Regions from separate parts of the Sphingomonas sp. T1 genome, predicted to be linked through region 1. Evidence: predicted binding sites of a transcription regulator. Region 1 holds the regulator's gene; each other region holds the start of a gene.
The links. Region 1 encodes LexA, which represses DNA repair genes until DNA is damaged. Its sites were predicted from a motif close to GTTCCNCNCTTGTTCT; they were not measured.
Positions count from the first base shown of each region.

Region 1 (7,345 bases):
GTGCCCCCAGCCGAGCCGCAGCAGGTAGTTGTCGAACGCCTCGGGCAGGATGCCCATCTCGTCGCGATACGCCTCGATGCCGACGGCGCCGTGACGCTTGGACAGCTTGGCACCATCGGGGCCGTGGATCAGCGGGATGTGCGCATAGATCGGATCGGGCCAGCCGCCCTCGATCGCGTCCATCGCGCGGTAGATCGGCAGCTGGCGGAACGCGTTGTTGAGGTGATCGTCACCGCGGATGACGTGCGTGACGCCCATGTCGTGATCGTCGACGACGACCGCGAGCATGTAGGTGGGCGTGCCATCGGAGCGGAGGAGGACGAGATCGTCGATTTCCTCGTTGCGGACCGTCACCGATCCCTGGACGCGATCCTCGATCGTGACCGCACCCTCCTGCGGCGCGCGCAGGCGGACGACATGGGGAAGATCGGGGGCCTCGCTCGCCGGCCGATCGCGCCACGGGCTGCGAATGCGGAGCGGCTTCTTGGCCGCCTGCGCCTCCGCGCGCATCGCCGCGATCTCGTCATTGGTCATGTAGCAGCGATAGGCGTGACCGGCCTCGACCATCTGGTGCGCGACGCGGGCGTGGCGATCGGCGCCAGCGAACTGCATGACGACGTCGCCGTCCCAGTCGATCCCCAGCCAGCGCATGCCGTCGATGATCGCGTCGATCGCCGGCTGGGTCGACCGCACGCGGTCGGTATCCTCGATACGCAGCAGGAATTTGCCGCCATTCGCCTTGGCGAACAGCCAGTTGAACAACGCCGTGCGTGCGCCGCCAAGATGCAGGAACCCCGTCGGCGACGGAGCGAAACGAGTAACCACGGGTGCGGCCGAAACGACGGCATCCGTATCAGATATTGCGCCCAACCGCGGGTGCTCCCAGACTGTAGAAACGATGGCCGGATCAGCCGTCGCCGCCTCTAGCATGCGTCCCCGGCGGCGACAAATGGGCGTGCCGCCCTGGATGGCGGAGCCGGGCCGGGCGATCGAACGCTGGCTGGAGGCAGAGCGCGACCAGCTCATAACCTGGATGCCGGTCGGGCTTGGCGGCGGCATCGCGCTGTGGTTCGTGCTGCCCGATCCCGTGGCATGGGGCACCGCGATCCTGGTGCTGGTCGCTGGCGGTTTGGCCGGACTTGCGGTGGGGCGCGGCGGGCGTGCAGCGCGGATGCTCGCGATCGGCGCGATTGCGGCGGCGCTCGGCATCGGGCTGATCTGGGTGCGATCGGACCGCGTGGCGGCACCGGTGCTCGCGGGGCCGACATTCGTGCAGCTGTCGGCGCGGGTCGAGACGATCGAACCGCTCCTCGCGCGTCGACTGGTGCGGTTGACGGTGCGGCCCGTCAGGCCGGGGCAGGACGCCGATGGCGCGCCGGTTGCGTTGCCAGGCCGCGTCCGCATCAACCTGGCAGAGGCGGATGCGCCAGCGGCGCTCGCAATCGGCGCGACGATAAAGCTTCGCGCGCGACTCATGCCGCCGCCCTTGCCCGCGGTGCCCGGCGCCTATGACTTTGCGCGCGTCGCCTGGTTTGGCGCGATCGGCGCGACGGGGCGGGGCTTTTCGCCTGTGGTGGTAGCAGAGCCGGGCCGCGGCGGCGCTGGAGTCCGGGTGGCGCTGTCGCGGCATATCGTCGCGCAGCTTGACGGGAGCGCGGGCGGGATCGCGGCGGCGCTGGCGACCGGCGACGTCGGCGCGATCAGCGACGCGGATGCGGAGGCGATGCGCCGCGCCGGGCTGGCGCATCTCCTTTCGGTAAGCGGCCTCCACATCACCGCGGCGGTCGCCGCGACGATGCTGATCGTGATGCGGCTGCTGGCGCTCAGCCCATGGCTCGCGCTGCACACGCGACTGCCATTGATCGCCGCGCTTGCCGGTGCCGCAGCGGCGATCGGCTACACCGTGCTGACGGGCAGCCAGGTGCCGACGATCCGCTCCTGCGTCGCGGCGTTGCTGGTGCTGGTCGCGCTGGCGATGGGGCGCGAGGCGATGACGTTGCGGCTCGTCGCGACGGGAGCGATCGCGGTGATGCTCGCGCTGCCTGAATCGCTCGCCGGGCCGAGCTTCCAATTGTCGTTCGCCGCGATCACCGCGATCATCGCGCTGCACGAGCATCCCGTCGTCCGTGCCACGTTCACGCCGCATGACGAGGGCCGCGGCAGGACGCCTGTTGCGCGGCGCCGTGTCGCTGCTGCTGACCGGGCTCGTCGTCGAGGCGGCGCTGATGCCGATCGCGGTCTATCATTTCCACAAGGCCGGGGTGTACGGCGCGGTGGCCAATATCGTCGCGATCCCGCTGACCACGTTCGTCGTGATGCCGTTCGAGGCGCTGGCGCTGCTGCTCGACACGATTGGGCTCGGCGCACCCGCCTGGTGGCTGGTGCAGCATGCGCTCGACGCGTTGCTGTGGCTTGCGCGTGCGGTCGCCCACGCACCGGGCGCAGTCCGCGCGTTGCCTGCGGTTCCCGACGGGGCGTTTGCCTTGATGGTCGGCGGCGGTGTGTGGATCGCGCTGTGGCGGACGCGGTGGCGACGGATCGGGATCCTGCCCTTGGCGGTCGGCGCGGCGTGGGCGCTGACGACGCCGTCACCCGATATCCTTGTAACGGGCGATGGGCGTCACGTCGCGGTCCGGACCGCCGCCGGGCTCGCGCTGCTCCGCGATCGGGCGGGGGACTATGTCCGCGATACGCTGGCGGAGAATGGCGGGGTCGATGGTGAGCCGCTGCTTCTCGCGGATCAGCCCGATGCGCGGCGCAGCCGCGACCTGTGCCTGACCGATGTCGTAGCCCGCGGCCGGGCTTGGCGCGTGCTGGCGACGCGCAGCGTTTACCGGGTGCCGATTGCGCAGATGGTTGCCGCATGCCGGCGCGCGGACATCGTCATCAGCGAGCGCGGGCTGCCGCGCGGTTGTACGCCGCGATGGCTGAAGCTCGACCGGTCGATGCTCGCGCGGACCGGGGGGATCGCGTTGACGTTGACCACGGGGCGGATGGTGACGGTGCTCAATCCGGGGGACCGGCACCCGTGGCGCGATCCACCGACGCTGGCGCGGCCAATGCGACGGTTCGGGGCGGCGGGCGATCAGCATGGGCTGGCCGGGGGGGCGGCGTCGGTCCGGTTTCGGGTGCCGGCTCGGGGGTGGTCAGAGCGATAGGTCGCGACTGGGTATGTCGGGTCATGATCCTGCGAAGGTGGGGCCTCCGATTGGGAGGGCCGCAATTCCGAAACGCGGACGATGGTGCCTGGGGCCGTTGGTCACGAACGCCACTGCCGGTTGCGTGGCGGTGATGACCGCCAGCGCCCCCAGCATTCGTCAGTCGTAGCGGCGCAGGATACCCGACAGCTTGCCCTGAACCCGGACCTGAGCGGGCGCATAACGCTGCGGGTCATAGGCGCGGTTGGCCGGGTCGAGCCGGACCATCGCGCCCTCGCGGCGGAAATATTTCAACGTCGCTTCGCTGTCCTCGATCAGCGCGACGACGATCTCGCCGTCGCGGGCGATCTCGGTACGGCGGATCAGCGCATAATCGCCATCGAGGATGCCGGCTTCGACCATCGAGTCCCCCGAAACCTCCAGCGCATAATGCTCGCCAGTGCCAAGCAAAGCGGCCGGGACGGCAAGCATCGAGCTGCCCTCGAAGGCTTCGATCGGGACGCCGGCGGCGATCCGGCCGTGCAGCGGGATCTCGACGACGTCGTTCGCCGCGATGCGGGCGGGCGACGCGGGCGTGGCGCTGGCCGTGTTCGGCGCAGATACGGTGTCGGCCGATGCCGCCACCTTCGGCCCCGACTTCGCCGCCGTCTGCCCTGTTGCCGCCTCGGGACGCTCGGGCATCCTCAGCACTTCGAGCGCGCGCGCCCGGTTGGGCAGGCGCCGGATGAAGTTGCGCTCCTCAAGCGCGCTGATCAGACGGTGCACGCCCGATTTCGATTTCAGGTCGAGCGCGTCCTTCATCTCCTCGAACGAGGGCGACACGCCCGTCTCGGCGAGGCGGTCATTGATGAAGCAGACAAGCTCGTGCTGCTTGCGCGTGAGCATAACGGTTCTCCGTCCGGAACAGACGAGGAACTTCTATGGAACACTTGCAGCTTCGTCAAGCGGTGACGTCACGCGATGACGAGGATTTCCGCCGAGTCGCCCGCCCTTGCCGCCGGCGCGTCGCCATCGCGGATGATCAGGCAGGACGAGCGGGCGAGCGTCAGCAGCATCGAGCTGTCCTGGATGGTCGAGGCATAGGCGCGGCCGTCGCGCAGTTCGGCGCGCATATAGTCGGTCCGCGACTGGTTGGGCGGAAGATCCTCGCCGAGCAGCGCATGCGTCGTCTGCGGCAGGGGATCGCGCGCGCCGAGCATGTGCGCGACGACGGGGCGGACGAACAGGATCGCGGTGACGAAGGCGGAGACGGGATTGCCCGGCAGGCCGAGCAGCATCGTCCTGCCAAGCGTGCCCGCCATCATCGGCTTGCCCGGGCGCAGCGCGATCCGCCAGAAGTCGATGCTGCCGCCCGCTGCCTCGATCGCGGGGCGGACGAGGTCGTGATCACCGACCGACGCCCCCCCGGTGGTCACGAGCAGATCGGCATCGACCCCGGCAAAGGCGTCACGCAGCGTGTCGAGCCGGTCGGGGAGGATTCCGAGATCGATAATGTCGACGGGCAGGTCGGCGAGCATCGCGGCGAGCATGATGCCGTTTGATTCCGGCAGCGGGACGGGGTCGCTGGTCGAGCCGGGCGGGACGAGTTCGTCCCCCGTCGCGGCGACGGCGACGCGCAGCCGGCGGCCAACCGACAAGGCGCCGTGCCCGCCGGTCGCAGCGACCGCGATGCGGGCGGGCGTCAGCCGGTCGCCGGCCGCGATCAGCCGCGTGCCGGTCGCGAAGTCGAGCCCCTTGCGGCGTGTGTTGCGTCCCTCGAAGGCGGGGCCTTCGCCGTCGAGCATCAGCCCGTCGCCGTCGCGCGCCGCCTCCTCCTGGACGAGCACAGTGTCGGCGCCCGCCGGCATCGCCGCGCCAGTGAAAATCCGCGTAGCCTGTCCCGCGCTGACCAAGCGGGCGAAGGGGCGGCCGGCGGCGCTTTCGCCGATGACCGTCCACGGCCCGGGCAGATCGGCGTAGCGGATCGCATAGCCGTCCATCGCCGAGAGGTCGGTCGCGGGCTGGGTGCGGCGGGCGAGAATGTCCTCCGCCGCCCAGCGACCCATCGCGGAGCGCAGCGGCACGGTTTCGGCCGGCACGCGCGATGCCATGGCGAAGAGGCGGGACTGGGCTTCGGCGACGGGGACGAGAGGGCGCATGCGGGCTCCGTTCAGCGGGGCGATGAAGGTCTGCGCTGCTCGCACGAATGCCGCGGGGCGGAAAGCGGGCAACGCCGCGACCGGCAGGACACCGGTCGGTTACGCGATCAACGTACGAGGTACGGCAGACGTTGCGGTGAGATGGGACGACATGTCCGGCGTTGCGCCGCACGCAAATCCTGTCGTCAGCGCGGGCAAAACGCGCTAGCCCTGTGGCGCAGGTCCGACGCAAGCCGGATCCGCACAGATCGCGTCGGTGCCCTTCGGGGCTTGAATGGGAATGCGGTGCGGGGTTCGCCCCAAGACCGCAGCTGTCCCTGCAACTGTAAGCGGCGAGCGACACGCACGCGCCCCCTGCGACGGGGGCAGCCACTGGGCCGATGGCCTGGGAAGGTGTGCGTCGAGCCTTGACCCGCGAGCCAGGAGACCTGCCGGCGTCTGGTCGCTCTTGTCCCGGTCCAGGGGGTGGCCGAGGCACGGTGAACGCCGTCTGAGCGACGACCATGCGGCGGGGGCCGCATCGGCGACGCATGCCGGCCGCTCATGGCGTCCGGTCGGCGCGCGTCCCGGTCGTTCGCGGCAGGCCCCCGTCCTCGTCGGACGCCGGGGATGTGCTAATGACCAAGATCATGACCGGGCGGACCGCCGGGCGTTCGACGCGACACCGGATCGGCTGGATGTTCGCGATGCTGGTTGCGGCCAACATCGCCGCCTGGGGATGGGCGTTCGCGCTGTTCCAGGCGCAGCCGCTGATGCTGGGCACCGCGATGCTCGCCTGGGGGCTGGGGCTGCGCCACGCGGTCGATGCGGATCATATCGCGGCGATCGACAATGTGACGCGCAAGCTGATGCAGGACGGGCAGCGGCCGATCGGGGTCGGCTTCTGGTTCGCGATCGGCCATTCGGGGATCGTCCTGATCGCCGCGGTCGCCATCGCGCTGACCGCGAGCGCTCTGTCACAGTTCGAGGCGTTCAAGCAGGCGGGCGGGGTGATCGCGACACTGATCTCCGCGCTGTTCCTGTTCACGATCGCGGCAATGAACCTGATCATCCTGCGATCGGTGTGGCGGACCTTCGGCCATGTCCGCGGCGGGGGGCGCTATGTCGAGGAGGATCTCGACCTGCTGCTCGGCAATCGCGGGCTGCTCGCGCGGCTGTTCCGGCCGATGTTCCGGCTGGTGACGCGCAGCTGGCACATGGCGCCGCTCGGGTTCCTGTTCGGGCTGGGGTTCGACACTGCGACCGAAGTCGCGATCCTCGGCCTGTCGGCGAGCCAGGCGGCGGACGGGTTGTCGATCGGTACGGTGCTGGTGCTGCCCGTGCTGTTCGCGACGGGCATGGCGCTGGTCGACAGTGCCGACGGGGTGGTGATGCTCGGCGCGTATGAATGGGCGTTCGTGAAGCCGATCCGCAAGCTCTATTACAACATCACGATCACGCTGATCTCGGCGATCGTCGCGATCGCGATCGGCGGGATCGAAACGCTCGCGCTGCTGGCGTCGAAGCTGGGCCTCAGCGGGGGCGTGTGGGACGTCGCTTCGGCGCTGGGCGAGAATTTCAACGGGCTGGGCTTTGCGATAATCGCGCTGTTCGTGGCGTGCTGGGTGCTGAGTTTTGCGATCTACCGGTGGAAGCGGTTCGACGAGATCGAGGTAGTGCGGGGCTAACAAACAGCGTCGTCATCCCGGGCTCGACCCGGCACCCAGAGCCAGGCACCGCATTTTGTTTGGCTCTGGGTCCTGACTTTCGTCGGGATGACGGAGGTCAGGTGCATTGGCACAACCGCCAAACTCCTCTAAACCCAACCGCGAGGTTTGGTTCTACCGAACCTCGACAGATCGCGCCGGTGCCCTTCGGGGCTTGAATGGGAATGCGGTGCGGGAGGTTTGCCTCCCAATGCCGCGGCTGTCCCTGCAACTGTAAGCGGTGAGCGAGACGCACAGGCCCCCGATGCGGGGGCAGCCACTGGGTCACGGGACCTGGGAAGGCGTGCATCGAGCTTCGACCCGCGAGCCAGGAGACCTGCCAGCGTCATGGTCGCTCTTGCCT
Region 1 is NZ_LR733875.1:3,399,542-3,406,886, forward strand. It holds gene gltX (glutamate--tRNA ligase) at 1-930, opposite strand, end outside; partial or broken gene GV027_RS21815 (ComEC/Rec2 family competence protein) at 1,034-2,056, shown strand; gene GV027_RS21820 (ComEC/Rec2 family competence protein) at 2,145-3,158, shown strand; gene lexA (transcriptional repressor LexA) at 3,318-4,043, opposite strand; gene GV027_RS15535 (molybdopterin molybdotransferase MoeA) at 4,112-5,296, opposite strand; cobalamin riboswitch at 5,534-5,746, shown strand; gene GV027_RS15540 (HoxN/HupN/NixA family nickel/cobalt transporter) at 5,926-6,963, shown strand; cobalamin riboswitch at 7,124-7,340, shown strand.

Region 2 (7,345 bases), 2.5 Mb from region 1:
GAGGATACCGCGGGCGGGCATTCGGGCGATGCGGACATCGAGCAGGGGGCGCGGATGCAGGCGCTGCAGATGACCTATTTCGCGCAGAAGCTGATGGGGCCGGCGAAGTAGGGCGCACGCCTGCTGTTCTCCCGCGAAGGCGGAGTCCAGGGTTACGGGCGCTGTGGCGGGTAACCCTGGGCCCCCGCCTTCGCGGGGGAACATAAGACTGCGGTGAGCGGCCGCCTTAGCGGCAGCGGATCTGGCTGTTGTTCTGCTCGACCGCGCGGCCGGCGAGGCCACCCGCGGCCGCGCCGAGCAGCGAACCGACGATCCGCGAGCGGCCGCCGTCGATCACGTTGCCGAGGATGCCGCCACCGGCTGCGCCGATGATCAGCCCGGTCGTGCCGTCGTTGCGCTTGCAGTAATAGCGGCCGTCCTGCCCCGCATAGACGCGGTCGTTGGCGGACAGGGTGCGCTCCTGATAATTCGGGCCGACGCGATAGTCGCGGGCCGGGTCGTAATTGCCCTCGTCGCGTTCGTCGGGGTAGCCGCCTTCGTACCGGTCGGGTGCCTGGCGATAGCCGCCCTGCGGCGCCGGCGGAACATAGCTGCCGCCACGATTGCCGCGCAGCGACTGGTAGCGATCGAATTCCTCGCGGAAGATCTGCAACTCGCTGTCGAGGCGCGCCTGGGCGGCGGCGAAACGGGCGTTGTCGGCACTGGTCTGCGCGACGGCGGGTGCGGCGGCGGACAGGCAGGTCGCGGCGATCATCGTCGCGAGGCCGAGAGAACGCTTCATGATCGAAATCCTTTCACGGTTGGGTGGCACGGGGGGGTGTCCCGGTAACGGGTGGCGACATCGCGCCGCCACCCGGCTTTCGTCAACGACAGATCTGGACGCGACGATGGTTGCGCCATTCGGTGCGGCAGCGGCGATTGTTGTTCCAGTTGCGGCGGTCATTGTCGCGGCCGCGGAAGCGGCGGCCGTCGTGGCGACCGCGATGGTCGTTGCGGCGATAGTCGCGACGATCGGCACGGTGATCACCGCGATGATCGTTGTCGCGATACTGCTGGCTATGGCCCCGATCGCGCTGGGCTTCGGCGGGCGCGGCCACGCCGAGGCCGAGCGTGGCGAAGGCGAGCCCGGCGGCGATGAGATGCGTAAACTTCATGACGTGTCCTCTTGCCCGAGATCGGGCTGGAAGGACGATACGATCCTGGTTCGGCATCGTTCCTGAACGGGGTTGTCGGCTCCCGTACAGGTTGGCGCCGACCGGTCGTCTTACGGCGCGATCGTGACGAAGCTGTCCATGACGCGCTTGCGGCCGGCCTGTTCGAAGTCGATCTCGAGCTTGTTGCCCTCGATCTCGGCGATGCTGCCATAGCCGAATTTCTGGTGGAACACGCGCTGGCCGAGCGAGAGGTCGTCGCGACCCTTGTTGCCGAGGCTGATCGCGCTCGCGCGGCTTTCGACGACGCGGGCGGGTTTGGTCGAGAAGCCGCCGCCGGGGGTGGCCGCGCGCTGCCAGCCGGGGCCGCGGCCGGTGCCGCGTGCGACGTCGGCGAACGGATCGGCGCGGTCGGACCAGTTCGCCTGCCACAGGCTCGCGCCGCCCGACATCGTCGTCTCGGTGTCGGTATGCTCGTCGGGCAGTTCGGCGACGAAGCGGGAGGGGATCGACGAATTCCACTGGCCGTAGATGCGGCGATTGGCGGCGTGGAGAATGACGGCGAGGCGACGCGCGCGGGTGATCGCGACATAGGCGAGGCGGCGTTCCTCCTCGAGGCTCTTCACGCCGCCCTCGTCGAGCGAGCGCTGCGAGGGGAACAGCCCTTCCTCCCAGCCGACGCAGAAGACGGTGTCGTATTCGAGGCCCTTGGCGGCGTGGATCGTCATGATCGTGACCTGCGGATCCTGCGCGCCGCCCTCATTGTCCATGACGAGCGAGACATGTTCGAGGAATGCGCCGAGCGAATCATATTCCTCCATCGCGCGGACGAGTTCGCTCAGATTCTCGAGCCGGCCGGTCGCCTCGACCGATTTCTCGGCCTGGTACATCGCGGTATAGCCGCTCTCGTCGAGCAATTGTCGTGCGAGTTCGGCGTGGGGCAGGCTGGTCGCCATGTCGCGCCAGCGCGCGATGTCGCCGACGAGGCGGCCGAGCGACTTCTTGGCGGCCCCGGTCAGCTCGTCGGTGTCGAGGATGCGGGCGGCGGCGGTGGTCAGCGGGGTGCCGGTGGCGCGCGCGAGCTGGTGGATGCGCGCGACCGCCTTGTCGCCCAGGCCGCGCTTGGGGACGTTGACGATGCGTTCGAAGGCGAGGTCGTCCGCGGGCTGGTTGACGACGCGGAGATAGGCGAGCGCGTCGCGGATCTCGGCGCGTTCGTAGAAGCGGAAGCCGCCGACGATCTTGTATGGCATGCCGATCGCGATGAAGCGGTCCTCGAACTCGCGCGTCTGGTGCTGCGCGCGGACGAGGATCGCGACCTCGTCGAGGCTCTTGCCCGTGCGGCGGACGCTCTCGATTTCCTCGCCGACGCGGCGCGCTTCCTCGGGGCCGTCCCAGACGCCGATGACCTTCACCTTCTCGCCGACGTCGAGCTCGGTCCAGAGCTGCTTGCCGAGGCGGCCGCCATTGTTGGCGATCACGCCCGAGGCTGCGCCTAGGATGTGCGGCGTGCTGCGGTAATTCTGTTCGAGGCGGATGACCTTCGCGCCCGGAAAGTCGCGCTCGAACTTCAGGATGTTCTCGACCTGCGCGCCGCGCCACGAATAGATCGACTGGTCGTCGTCGCCGACACAGGCGATGTTCTTGCGTTCCTGCGCGAGCAGCCGCAGCCAGAGATATTGCGACGAGTTGGTGTCCTGATACTCGTCGACCATGATGTATTTGAAGCGCTGCTGATACTGGGCGAGCACGTCGCGGTGAGTCTTCAGGATGACGAGCATGTGGAGCAGCAGGTCGCCGAAATCGCACGCGTTGAGCGCGCGCAGCCGGGTCTGATATTGCTCGTACAGCTCGCCGCCGCGGCCATTGGCGTAGCGCTCGCTCTCGCCCGCATCGATATCGGCGGGGACGAGGCCCTTGTTCTTCCACTGGTCGATCAGCCCGGCGAGGCTGCGCGTCGGGAAACGCTTCTCGTCGATATCGGCGGCGAGGATGAGCTGCTTGAGCAACCGCAGCTGGTCGTCGGTGTCGAGGATCGTGAAGTTGGACTGCAGCCCGACGAGCTCGGCATGGCGGCGCAGCATCTTGGCGGCGATCGCGTGGAAGGTACCGAGCCACGGCATCCCCTCGACCGCGTCGCCGACGAGGCGCCCGACGCGCTCGCGCATCTCGCGTGCGGCCTTGTTGGTGAAGGTGACCGAGAGGATCTCCGACGGCCACGCCTTCTTGGTGAAGATCAGGTGCGCGAGTCGCGCGGTCAGCGCCGCGGTCTTGCCGGTGCCCGCGCCGGCGATGATCAGGACGGGGCCGTCGGTGGTCAGCACCGCCTCGCGCTGGGGATCGTTGAGGCCGCGGAGATAGGGCGGCTGGCGGTTTGCGTCGGACGGATGGGCGATCTGGTTCACCGGTGAACAGGTAGGGAACGGGGCGCGATCGGGCAAGCGGCTAAGGCTTGCACGACGCAGCGATGTGTGGAACAAATCGAGAATATCAACAGGAGGCGTGCATGTTGTCGGGACGATGCCATTGCGGAGCGATCCACTATGTCGCGACGGGCGAGGCGGCGCATCATGCGCTGTGCCATTGTGAGGATTGCCGCCGAAGCGCAGGCGCGCCGATGGTCGGCTGGATCGCGTTCAGGACCGAGCAGGTGACGATTTCGGGCGATCCGGTGACCTATGCGTCGTCCGAGCACGGGCGGCGGCTGTTCTGCGGGGCGTGCGGGACGGGCCTGTTCTACACCAACCCGGTCGCGCTGCCGGGGATCATCGACATCCAGTCGTGCACGCTCGACGATCCCGAGTCGGTTGCACCGGGCGCGCAAATCCAGGTCGCGGAGCGGCTGGCGTGGATGGCGGACCTGGCGAGCCTGCCCGAATTCGCGCGCTATCCGGGGATGTGAACGGGCGTGCCGTCGCCGTCCGGGTGCGGGGTGATCGAAATCGCGGGGCGACCGACGAACCGTCGCCAAACCGTCGCGGGCGCGTAACGATCCGGGCGTAGGGCGTGCGCAGCGACGAGGGTTTTCGTCGGAGAGGCCGCGCAGAGACGGTCCTCCCGACGGTCAGGCTTAGTCGCGCGCAGGCGGTGTGCCTGCGGACCGCAGGACCAGCAAAGGACGTCATCATGAAGATCCTCCACAGCGTCGCTTCGGCGGCGATCGCTTCCGCGTGCCTTTTTGCGACCGGCGCTGCCGCCGATCCGGTGCGCGACCCCGTCACGATCCGTGTCTCGCATGCCGGCCTAGACCTGGCCAGCGACGCCGGCCGGCGCGTGCTCGCGCGTCGCGTGCAGTCGGCGGTCAACCGGACCTGCGCCCCGCGGACCGGCGGGCTGAATGCCTTTGCCGAGTCGCGCCGGTGCCGCGCGGAAATGATGCAGGACGCCACGGTCCAGACCGCCGCGTTGCTGACGCGCAACGGGACGCAGCTGGCAAGCCTCGCGGGGCGGTAGCGTCTTCGCGCTCGATCCGATGCGCGATTGGAGGAGGACCGCTCTGTCAAAGGCGCGGCGGTCCTCCCCCGCCGTCAGGCTGTGCCTGCCTCCCCCGGCGGGGGAGGATCATGGGCGGTCGCGCGCCGCGCGGGGTTCGTCACTGTGTCATTCTGGTATCGCCGCGCGGCGATGCATCGCGTTGTCATAAAGTTGTAATCGTTAGGGCCGACTGCGCGATCATGGCTACTTCCCCATTAACGGTCGACGCGATCGACCGCGCACCGCGCAGCGGACCGCGGCTCGATCATGATCTGCATCCGGCCGGGCGCTGGATCTTTCTGGCAATATTGCTGGGGGGGCTGGCTTATGCGGGGTTCAGCATCGCCACCGATACCGCGCAGGTCGGCGAGACGCTCGCGGTCGGTGCGTTCGCGTTCCTCGGGCTCGCGCTGCTGATCGCGCTCGGGTTCGAATTCGTCAACGGCTTCCACGACACCGCCAATGCGGTCGCGACGGTCATCTACACGCATTCGATGCCCGCGCCGCTCGCGGTCGTCTGGTCGGGATTCTTCAATTTCGTCGGCGTGATGACGTCGTCGGGCGCGGTGGCCTATTCAATCATCACGCTGCTGCCGGTCGACCTGATCCTCAACGTCGGCAGCGCGGGCGGGTTTGCGATGATCTTCGCGCTGCTGCTCGCGGCGATCCTGTGGAACCTCGCGACCTGGGCGGTCGGGCTGCCCAATTCGTCGAGCCATGCCCTGATCGGCTCGATCCTCGGCGTCGGGCTCGCCAACCAGCTGATCAACGGCGGCGCGGACGGCACGTCGGGCGTCGACATGGCGCAGGTGACCAAGGTGCTCTCCGCGCTCGCGTTCAGCCCGGTGGTCGGCTTCGTCGGCGCGCTGCTGATGCTCTTGGTGATGAAGCGCTTCCTGCGCGATCGCAAGCTGTACGAGGCGCCCGAGAGCGATACGCCGCCGCCGCGCGGGATCCGCGCGCTGCTGATCGGGACGTGCACCGCGGTCAGCTTTGCGCATGGCAGCAATGACGGCCAGAAGGGGATGGGGCTGATCATGCTCATCCTGATCGGCTGCGCGCCGACCGCTTATGCGCTGAACCGGACGATGCCCGAAAGCGCGACGCCGGCGTTCGTCCAGAGCGCCCGCGCGGCGTCGTCGGCCTATGCCGCGCATGCCGACGGCGCCCCCGCCACGGTCGAGGCCGCCCGCGCGCGCGTCACCACCGCGCTGAAATCCAAGCAGGTCGCCGAGCCCGTCGTCTATGGCGCGCTCGCCACGCTGTCGAACGACGTCACCCGCCGGATCGAGGGCTATGGCTCGCTCGGCAAGGTGCCCGCTGCGGCGACATCGAACCTGCGCAACGACATGTACCTCGTGCTCGACACCACCAAGCTGGTCGCGGCGGACAAGACCGCGCAGGCGCGCTTTACCGCGCAGGAGATCACGGAGCTGAAAACCTATGGCGGCGGGCTCGAGCAGGGGACGCGCTACATCCCGATCTGGGTGAAAGTCACGGTCGCGCTCGCGCTCGGGCTCGGCACGATGGTCGGGTGGAAGCGGATCGTCGTCACCGTCGGCGAACGGATCGGCAAGTCGCATTTGACCTATGGCATGGGTGCGTCGGCGGAGCTGGTCGCGGCGGCGACGATCCTGATGGCGGACCGGTTCGGCCTGCCCGTGTCGACGACGCATATCCTGTCGTCGGGCGTTGCGGGCGCGAGCGTCGCAAATGGCGGCGGGCTGCAGCGGCGGACGCTGGTGAACATGGGGCTGGCGTGGATCATGACGCTGCCGGTTGCGATGCTGTTGTCGGGCGGGCTGTACTGGATGCTGCTCGGGTTGGCGCACGCCTTGGGGCGCTAAAGCCGAGCGCGCGATTGACGGGGCGGCGGCGGGCGGCGATGCACGCGGCATGAGCACGCTTAGGTCCAGCCGCCGCATCCTCGCCGCCAGCCTGGTCGGCACCGCGGTCGAATTTTACGACTTCTACATCTACGCGACCGCCGCGGCGCTCGTGTTCGGGCCGCTGTTCTTCGCGGGCCAGTCGGCGTCGGCGCAGCTGCTGCTGAGCTATGCGACGTTCGGGCTGGCGTTCGTCGCGCGGCCGGTGGGCGCGGTGCTGTTCGGGCATTTCGGCGACCGGGTCGGGCGCAAGTCGACCCTGGTCGCGTCGCTGCTGCTGATGGGCGGATCGACCGTCGCGATCGCGTTCCTGCCGACCTATGCGCAGGTCGGCTGGTGGGCGCCGGCGCTGCTCTGCCTGATGCGGCTGGGGCAGGGGCTGGGGCTGGGCGGCGAATGGGGTGGCGCCGCGCTGCTCGCGGTCGAGAATGCGCCGCCGCACCGCCGCAACACGTTCGGGATGTTCCCGCCGCTCGGCGCGCCGGTCGGGTTTCTCGCCGCCAACGGGCTGTTCCTGATCATCGGCCTGGTCCTCGACGAGGCGCAGTTCCTCGCCTGGGGGTGGCGGATCCCGTTCCTGGTCAGCGCGGTGCTGGTCGGGCTGGGGCTGTGGGTGCGGCTGAAGCTGACCGAGACGCCCGCGTTTCTGGAAGCGGAGAAGACCGAGGCGATCCCGCGCGTGCCGATCGCCGAGCTGCTGACGCGGCATCTGCGCGCGACGCTGGCGGGGACGTTCGGGGTGATCGCGTGTTTCGCGCTCTTCTATCTCGCGACCGCATTCGCGCTCGGCTACGGCACCAAGACGCTCGGCTATTCGCGCGAGGCGTTTTTGGG
Region 2 is NZ_LR733875.1:895,995-903,339, reverse strand. It holds gene GV027_RS03900 (prolyl oligopeptidase family serine peptidase) at 1-111, shown strand, start outside; gene GV027_RS03895 (glycine zipper 2TM domain-containing protein) at 227-781, opposite strand; gene GV027_RS03890 (hypothetical protein) at 780-1,220, shown strand; gene GV027_RS03885 (ATP-dependent helicase) at 1,265-3,556, opposite strand; gene GV027_RS03880 (GFA family protein) at 3,658-4,053, shown strand; gene GV027_RS03875 (UrcA family protein) at 4,278-4,604, shown strand; gene GV027_RS03870 (inorganic phosphate transporter) at 4,826-6,472, shown strand; gene GV027_RS03865 (MFS transporter) at 6,522-7,345, shown strand, end outside.
Region 2: the regulator LexA is predicted to act here: its motif matches at 3,560-3,575, upstream of GV027_RS03885 (ATP-dependent helicase).

Region 3 (7,345 bases), 620 kb from region 1:
TCACGGTCAGCAAGGGAGACCTTGCGGCCCATGCCGCGTTTATGAAGGGGATCAAGGATCCGATTTGGGGGGCCGTGGCGTCCGGATGACGCCGGGCGGACGGAGCCAATAGGACCGTCCGATGAGAAGGAGACGATAATGGATATCCGGATTTCTGGTCATCAGGTCGCCACTGGCGATGCGCTCAACAGCCATGTGGAAGACCGACTCCAGGGTATCGCCGACAAGTATTTCTCGCGCGCCATTTCTGCCGAGGTCACGTTCGGCAAGGGGCCGCATGATGCCGGCTTCAAATGCGATATCGTCGCGCATGTCATGAAGGGGCTGGTGCTCAAGGGCCATGCCGATGCCTATGACGCCCGTGCCGCGTTCGACGGCGCCGCGGCCAAGATCGAAACCCAGCTTCGCCGCTATATGCGTCGCCTCAAGGATCGCCATGCCGGTGAAGCCGTGGCGATCGCGGAAAGCAACGGCTATGACAATGCAAGCTATACGCTGTTTCAGGAGCAGGTCACCGAGGACGATGCCCCCGATGCGCCCCTGATCATTGCCGAGACGCGCGTCGACATTCCCGAGGCCAGCGTATCCGACGCGGTGATGATGCTCGATCTTCGCAATACCGCCGCACTATTGTTTATGAATGCGGGTACTGGCGCGCATAACATGGTCTATCGCCGCGGTGACGGCACGATCGGCTGGGTCGAACCGCAACGCTCCGCATCCGCCGCACCCTAATAGAGCGCGCGAGCCGCAACAGCTGTTGTGACGCTGCGCTTTACGCCCCCGTGCAAACCGTTAAGGCGGGGCGTGCGGGGGCGCTTTGAGACATGAACAGCATGAATGACTTCAGTGATATGCTGCGTCCGGACGCGGTCCTGACCGGCATGGTCGCGGCAAACAAAAAGGCCGTGCTTCACCATGTCGCCACGCTTGCGGCCGACATTGTCGAAGGCGACGCAAAAACTATCGCGGACCGTCTGATTGCCCGCGAAAAGCTGGGCTCGACGGGATTTGGCGGTGGTGTCGCGATCCCGCATGCCAAGCTCGACGGACTGACACAGGTCACGGCGGTGTTCGCGCGACTGGCGCAGCCGATCGATTTTCAGGCCGTCGACGATCTGCCTGTCGATCTCGTCTTCATGCTGTTGTCGCCGACCGATGCGGGCGCGGTTCACCTGAAGGCGCTTGCCCGGATATCGCGGCGGCTGCGCGACAAGCTGTTCCTTGACAAGCTCCGCGGTGCGGGTTCGACCGATGCGCTTTATGCGCTGTTCACCGCCGATGCGGTCCGCGATGCCGCCTGAACTGGCCTCCGCCGGCGCCGAGGCGCATTTTCGCGCGCTGGAATCGCTCTACGCCTGTGCGCCGATCAACCGCTTCTTCGAATCGACGCTCGAGATACCAGAGGCCGGTGTTGCGCGGATCCGGTTCACGATCGACGAACGTCATTATCATGCCGGCGGTGCCGCGCACGGGACGAGCTATTTCAAGATGCTCGACGATGCCGCCTTCTATGCCGCCAACAGTCTCGTCACCGATCGCTTTCTCCTGACGACCGCGTTCAACCTGTTGCTGACCCGCCCGTTAAAGGCGGGGCCGGTCATCGCCGAAGGCCGCTGGATCAGCGGGAAGCGCCGCGTGTTCGTCGCCGATGCCCGGCTGATCGACGCCGAGGGGGAGGAGGCGGCGCGGGGCACGGGTACGTTCATGCGCTCACGGATCGCCCTGGCCGGGCTTCCCGGATACCGCGTCTCGCCGCGCCCGCTGCCGTGATCGTCCTGCGATGAGCGGCCGTCTTCCCAGCGGCGTCGTCGTCAGTGCGCTGCTCCGACGGGTCAACGACGCCGGCGGTTTTGGCGCGGTGCTCGCCAAAGGGGACGCGCAGGGCGGCGCGATCCTCGTGATCGCCATCGACCGTGGTGCCCTGCCCCGCCTGCTCGAGCGCGGAATCGGCGCCGACGGGCGAACGGCGCTGATCGACTCGACTCCGGCCGAAGATCTCGACGGCTATTGGCGTCGACGGCGGTCGAGCGATCCAGATCTCTGGGTGATCGAGGTGGATGTCGCAGCGGCGGAACGGTTCGCCGCTGAAACGATCCTGGCCGATTGACTCCAAAGTCCCCCCGATAGAGGGGATATTCAACATTGATTGGCGTTGTGCTGGGACGGGTGCGATCCGGATCAGTTACGCAGTCGGGGGGATGCCTGGACGATCGGCTCGTACGATTGGTTCCGTGGTCCAACCGCATCTGAATAAGTTTGAATGACGATTTTGCAGCGGGCCGCAACGATTGTGGTCATGACCTTCTCTCTCGCCGGCCTGTTCGGCAACAGCGCGCCCAGCCAGGCGACCGGCGTCGATCGCTCGACCGCCAGCCTCACCGCACTCGCAAATCTAAACGCCCTCTCCTCTCAGAATGTTCCGCAGACCGTTCCCGCCGTGACGCCCGTCACCGCCGTCGAGCCCGCTGCACAGACCGCCGTCCCGACGTCGGCCGAAATCGAAGACGAAGAATTCGAAACGCTCGCCCAGGCCGTTGCCGCGCAGGATAGCGCCGCCGCCGACGAAGCGCTCCAGTGCCTTGCCGGCGCCATCTATTTTGAATCCAAGGGCGAGCCGCTCACCGGTCAGCTCGCCGTCGCCGAAGTCATCATCAACCGCGCCAAGTCGGGCCGCTTCCCCGCCGACGTCTGCGACGTCGTCAAGCAGCGCGGCCAGTTCAGCTTTGTCCGCGGCGGTCAGATCCCCGCGATCAACAAGGGCACGTCGTACCGCACCGCCATCGCCGTCGCGAAGGTCGCACTGGCCGATGCATGGAACAGCCCGGCCGAGAAGGCGCTGTATTTCAACACCGCCGATCGCCGCCCTGCGGGCCGCGTGATCAAGGTCGCTTCGATCGGCAACCACGTCTTTTATCGCTGATCGACAGCCGATCCGGAGAGGGTCCGGGATCATGATCAGGATCCCACCTGCATCGCTAACGCTATAAACAATCCGTGAACGCGCTTGCGTCGTTCGCGGATTGTTCTATTTCTGGCGCATGCTCGACAGCCCCCCGGACTCCTGCATCGACGAACCCGGATCGCCCTTATGTGCCGCCGACGTGGCACGCGGCGTGATCCGGATGTTATTGCGCCACGACTTGACCGCGATGGCGGAAGTTCCCCTCGACGGGGGGCGTCGCGCCGATCTGATGGCGATCGATGCCCGCGGGCAGATCGTCGTCGTCGAGATCAAGGTGTCGCGCGCGGATCTGGTCGGGGATGGCAAATGGCCTGAGTATCTCGGGCATTGCGATCGCTATTTCTGGGCGGTGCCGGCCGGGTTCGACATGCGGCCGCTGCAGGGGGCGGCGTTTCTGCCCGAACGTACCGGGATCATCGTCGCTGACCGCTATGACGCCGCGATCGTCCGTGAGGCGCATACGACCCCCCTGCCCGCGCATGTCCGCAAGCGCTGCACTTTAGCCTTTGCCAGACGCGCCGCACGACGCCTGATCGCACAGGTCGATCCCGACGCCGCCGGTCTTGCCTTCTGATCCGGCTGGCGGCTGATCCTCACGATACGCGGCAGGATCAGCCGCCCGGCGACGTGATCGTCAGAATTTCGGCCCCGCGACCGCCTTGCGGGTCTTCTTCGGCGCATCGGCCAGCAGCTTGGTCACCACGACGTTGCGACCATCCTGCTTGGCATAATCGCGCGCCGACATGCCGGCGATGATATCGGCCTGATCGGGGTCGGCGTTTTCGTTGAGCAGCACGCGGATCATGGCAACGTCGCGGCGCTGAACGGCGCGGATCAACGGCGTTTCCCCTGCCGAATTGGCAAGATTCGGATTGGCGCCGGCTGCGGTCAGGATCGGGATCATGTCTGTCTGGCCGAGCGTCACCGCGAGGAGCAGCGGCGTGTTGCCCTTGCCGTCGCGCAGATTGGCGTCGGCGCCTTTCTGCAGCAGGAACCGCAGATAGGTCTCGTCGGCACGTTTGATGACGATGTGCAGCGCACCCTCGCCGGTCGAGACGTCGCGCGCATTGACGATGCTGCTGCCCGGACGCCCGAGCATTTCGAGGACCTCGTTGTTCTTCGACTCGCGAACCGCGTTCAGGAATTTATAGCCTTCCGACTGGTTCTGGGCATGCGCGGCACGCGGGGCGACCACAGTGGCGGCGGGAAGCGCGATCACGGCTCCCATCAACAGGGCGCCCATGGTCTTGGCGCCCGTCGTCAGGGCGGGGCACTGGCGGATATACGACATCGATAGATCCTCGGGACGCGGGTGATGTGCGACGCTTGCGCCGCACGGGCTAACAGATCAAGGCTGGCTGTATCATGACCAATCGACGCCCCGCCCTTCTCGCCGCCCTCGCGCTCGCGGCGTGCAGCCCCTCTGCGCCCGATACGCCCGCGGCGCCCGCGACGCCGCCGCTTGCCGGCGCGCGGATCGGCGGGCCGTTCACGCTCGTCGATCAGGACGGGCAACAGGTCAGCGACCGCCGGTTCGCGGGCAAATACCGGATCATGTATTTCGGCTACACCTTCTGTCCCGATGTCTGTCCGACCGACATGCAGACGATCGGCGGCGCGATGAAACTGCTCGAGGCCAGCGACCCGGCGCTCGCGGCGCGGATCGTGCCGATCTTCGTGACCGTCGATCCGACGCGTGACACACCTGCGGTCGTCAAGCAGTTCGTCACCGCCTTTCATCCGCGCATCGTCGGGCTCACCGGCAGTCCCGCGGCGATCGAGACCGTAAAGAAGGAATTCGCGATCTTCTCGGCCAAGGGGGATGCCGCGCCCGGTGGCGGTTACCTCGTAAATCACTCGCGTCAGGCCTATCTGATGGATCCGGACGGCAAGCCTCTCGCGCTGCTGCCACAGGATAAGGGACCACAGGCCTTGGCCGACGACATCAAGCGCTGGGCCCGATGAGCGCCAGATTCTGGGAAGACACGCCGATCGAGAAGCTCGACCGCGGCCAGTGGGAAGCCCTGTGCGACGGTTGCGGCAAATGCTGCATCCACAAACTCGAGGACGAGGATACGGGCGAGCTCGTCGCGACCAACGTATCGTGCCGGCTGCTCGACCGGCGCAGCGGGCAGTGTTCGGACTATCGCCACCGCCACGCCTATGTCGCCGAATGCGTGCGCCTCACGACGTCGAACGTCCGCGACATCGACTGGCTGCCCTCGACCTGCGCCTACCGCCTGCGCGCGGCGGGCGAGCAGCTTCCCGAGTGGCATTATCTCGTCTGCGGCGACCGCGAGGCGGTGCACCGCGCCAAACAGTCGGTCCGCGGCTGGACGATCAGCGAGGACGAGGCCGGCGAGCTCGAATATCACGTGATCGACCGCGAACTCTGACCCGGTGATCGACGGCCTCGAGATCATCCGGCATGCGCGCGCGCGCAGGGCTCGGTTGTCGATCGATCCCGCCAGCGGCCGTGCCAAGCTCGTCCTGCCCAAGCGGGCGGCGCTGAAGCAGGCACTGGCCTGGGCGGAGGAGAAGGCGGACTGGATCGCCGAGCAGCGCGCGCGTCTGCCGCAGCCGCAGCCCTTCGTTCCCGGTGCGGTCGTGATGGTCGCCGATGAGCCGGTGACGATCGCGTGGACCCCGGGCAGCCGCCGCACGGTGGTCCGCGACGGCGCGATCCTGTCGCTGTCCGGCCCCGTCGAGACGATTCCGCGCCGTGTCGAGGCATGGCTCAAGCGTACCGCGCTGGGCCTGCTGGACCAGGAAACCGCCGAATATGCCGCCAAGGCTGGGGTCAGCGTCACGCAGGTCGCGATCGGCGATGCCAGGGGCCGCTGGGGGAGCTGCGCGTCGAGCGGGGTGATCCGCTACAGCTGGCGGCTGATCCTCGCCCCCGGCTTCGTGCGGCGGGCAACGGTGGCGCACGAGGTCGCCCACCGCGTCCACATGAACCACGCGCCCGCCTTCCACGCGCTCGTCGCCGATCTCTATGGTGAGGACCCCACCCCTGCGCGCGTCTGGCTACGCACGCATGGCGCGGCGCTTCACTGGGTCGGTCGATCGTCCTGAAAGCGGTCGCGCGAACTCTCGCGTGACCAGTCCCGCTGGGGCGCGCGCGGCTGCGGCGCGGCGGGATCGCGCCGTGGTGCGTCCCGGCCCGTCACCCTGTCGATCCAGTCCTGGTTCAACTGCTGCTGCGGCACCGGCGGTGTCTGGTCGGACGGGTCCGCATCGGGGCGCGGTATCGGCTCACCCGCCGGGGCATCGCTCGGCATATCCGGAACACCGCCAGGCTCGATCGGATTGCCATTCTCGTCGACCATCATCTGGCCGTTGTCGGGCTGGCCGAAATAGCTCTCCTCATCGGGTTCGAGCTGCCATTCGGGCAGGGTCACCTGCGTCTCGAACTGCTCGATCGGGCGATTGGCCGTGGCGGGCTTCATGAATGCCGCCCAAGCGCGCGCCGGCGCCGTACCGCCGTGCAGTCCCGAGATCGGCTTGGCATCGTCGCGACCCATCCACACGCCGGTGGTGATGCCGCTGGAGAAGCCGAGGAACCAGCCATCCTTCGACGAACTGGTCGTTCCCGTCTTGCCCGCCACCGGGCGGCCGATCTGCGCGGCGCGGCCGGTACCGGTGTTGACCGCGGTCTGCAACAGGTCGGTCATCTCGGCGGCGACATAGGGGGCGACGAGGACGTGGCTGCGATCGACCTCATGCGTGTAGATCGTCTGGCCGTTCGCGGTCACGCGGGTGATGCCATAGGGGGTCACCGCGACGCCCTTGCTCGCGACGCTGGCAAAGGCACGCGTCATGTCGATCACGCGGACCTCCGACGTGCCCAGCACCATCGAGGGATGCGTGTTGACCGTCGTCGTGATCCCGAACCGCCGCGCCATGTCCGCGACCGTCGTGAAACCGACCTCCTGCCCCAGCTTGGCCGCGACGGTGTTCAGCGAATAGGCAAAGGCCGTGCGCAGGCTGACGGCGCCGGAATTGCGCCGCGAATCGTTGCGCGGGCTCCATCCATCGATCGTCACGGGTTCGTCGACGATCGAATCCTCGGGCTTGTGCCCGGCCTCGAGCGCGGCGAGATACACGAACAGCTTAAACGCCGAACCCGGCTGGCGGACCGCCTGCGTCGCGCGGTTGTAGATCGACGAGACATAGTCCTTGCCGCCGACCATCGCCTTGACCGCGCCATCGCGGTCGAGCGACACCAGCGCGCCTTGCGCACCCGGGGGGGCATTCGCCCGGATCGCGGCATCGGCATCGCGCTGCATCGACAGGTCGAGCGTCGTCCACACCTCGAGCGGCGCCTCGGTCTCGTCAATCAGCGTGTCGAGCTGCGGCAAGGCCCAGTCGGTGAAGTAG
Region 3 is NZ_LR733875.1:2,782,001-2,789,345, forward strand. It holds gene dnaQ (DNA polymerase III subunit epsilon) at 1-89, shown strand, start outside; gene hpf (ribosome hibernation-promoting factor, HPF/YfiA family) at 139-735, shown strand; gene GV027_RS12595 (PTS sugar transporter subunit IIA) at 837-1,304, shown strand; gene GV027_RS12600 (PaaI family thioesterase) at 1,294-1,773, shown strand; gene GV027_RS12605 (DUF1491 family protein) at 1,784-2,110, shown strand; gene GV027_RS12610 (cell wall hydrolase) at 2,300-2,923, shown strand; gene GV027_RS12615 (MmcB family DNA repair protein) at 3,042-3,539, shown strand; gene GV027_RS12620 (ankyrin repeat domain-containing protein) at 3,600-4,256, opposite strand; gene GV027_RS12625 (SCO family protein) at 4,331-4,930, shown strand; gene GV027_RS12630 (YcgN family cysteine cluster protein) at 4,927-5,361, shown strand; gene GV027_RS12635 (M48 family metallopeptidase) at 5,366-6,040, shown strand; gene GV027_RS12640 (transglycosylase domain-containing protein) at 6,016-7,345, opposite strand, start outside.
Region 3: the regulator LexA is predicted to act here: its motif matches at 3,015-3,030, upstream of GV027_RS12615 (MmcB family DNA repair protein).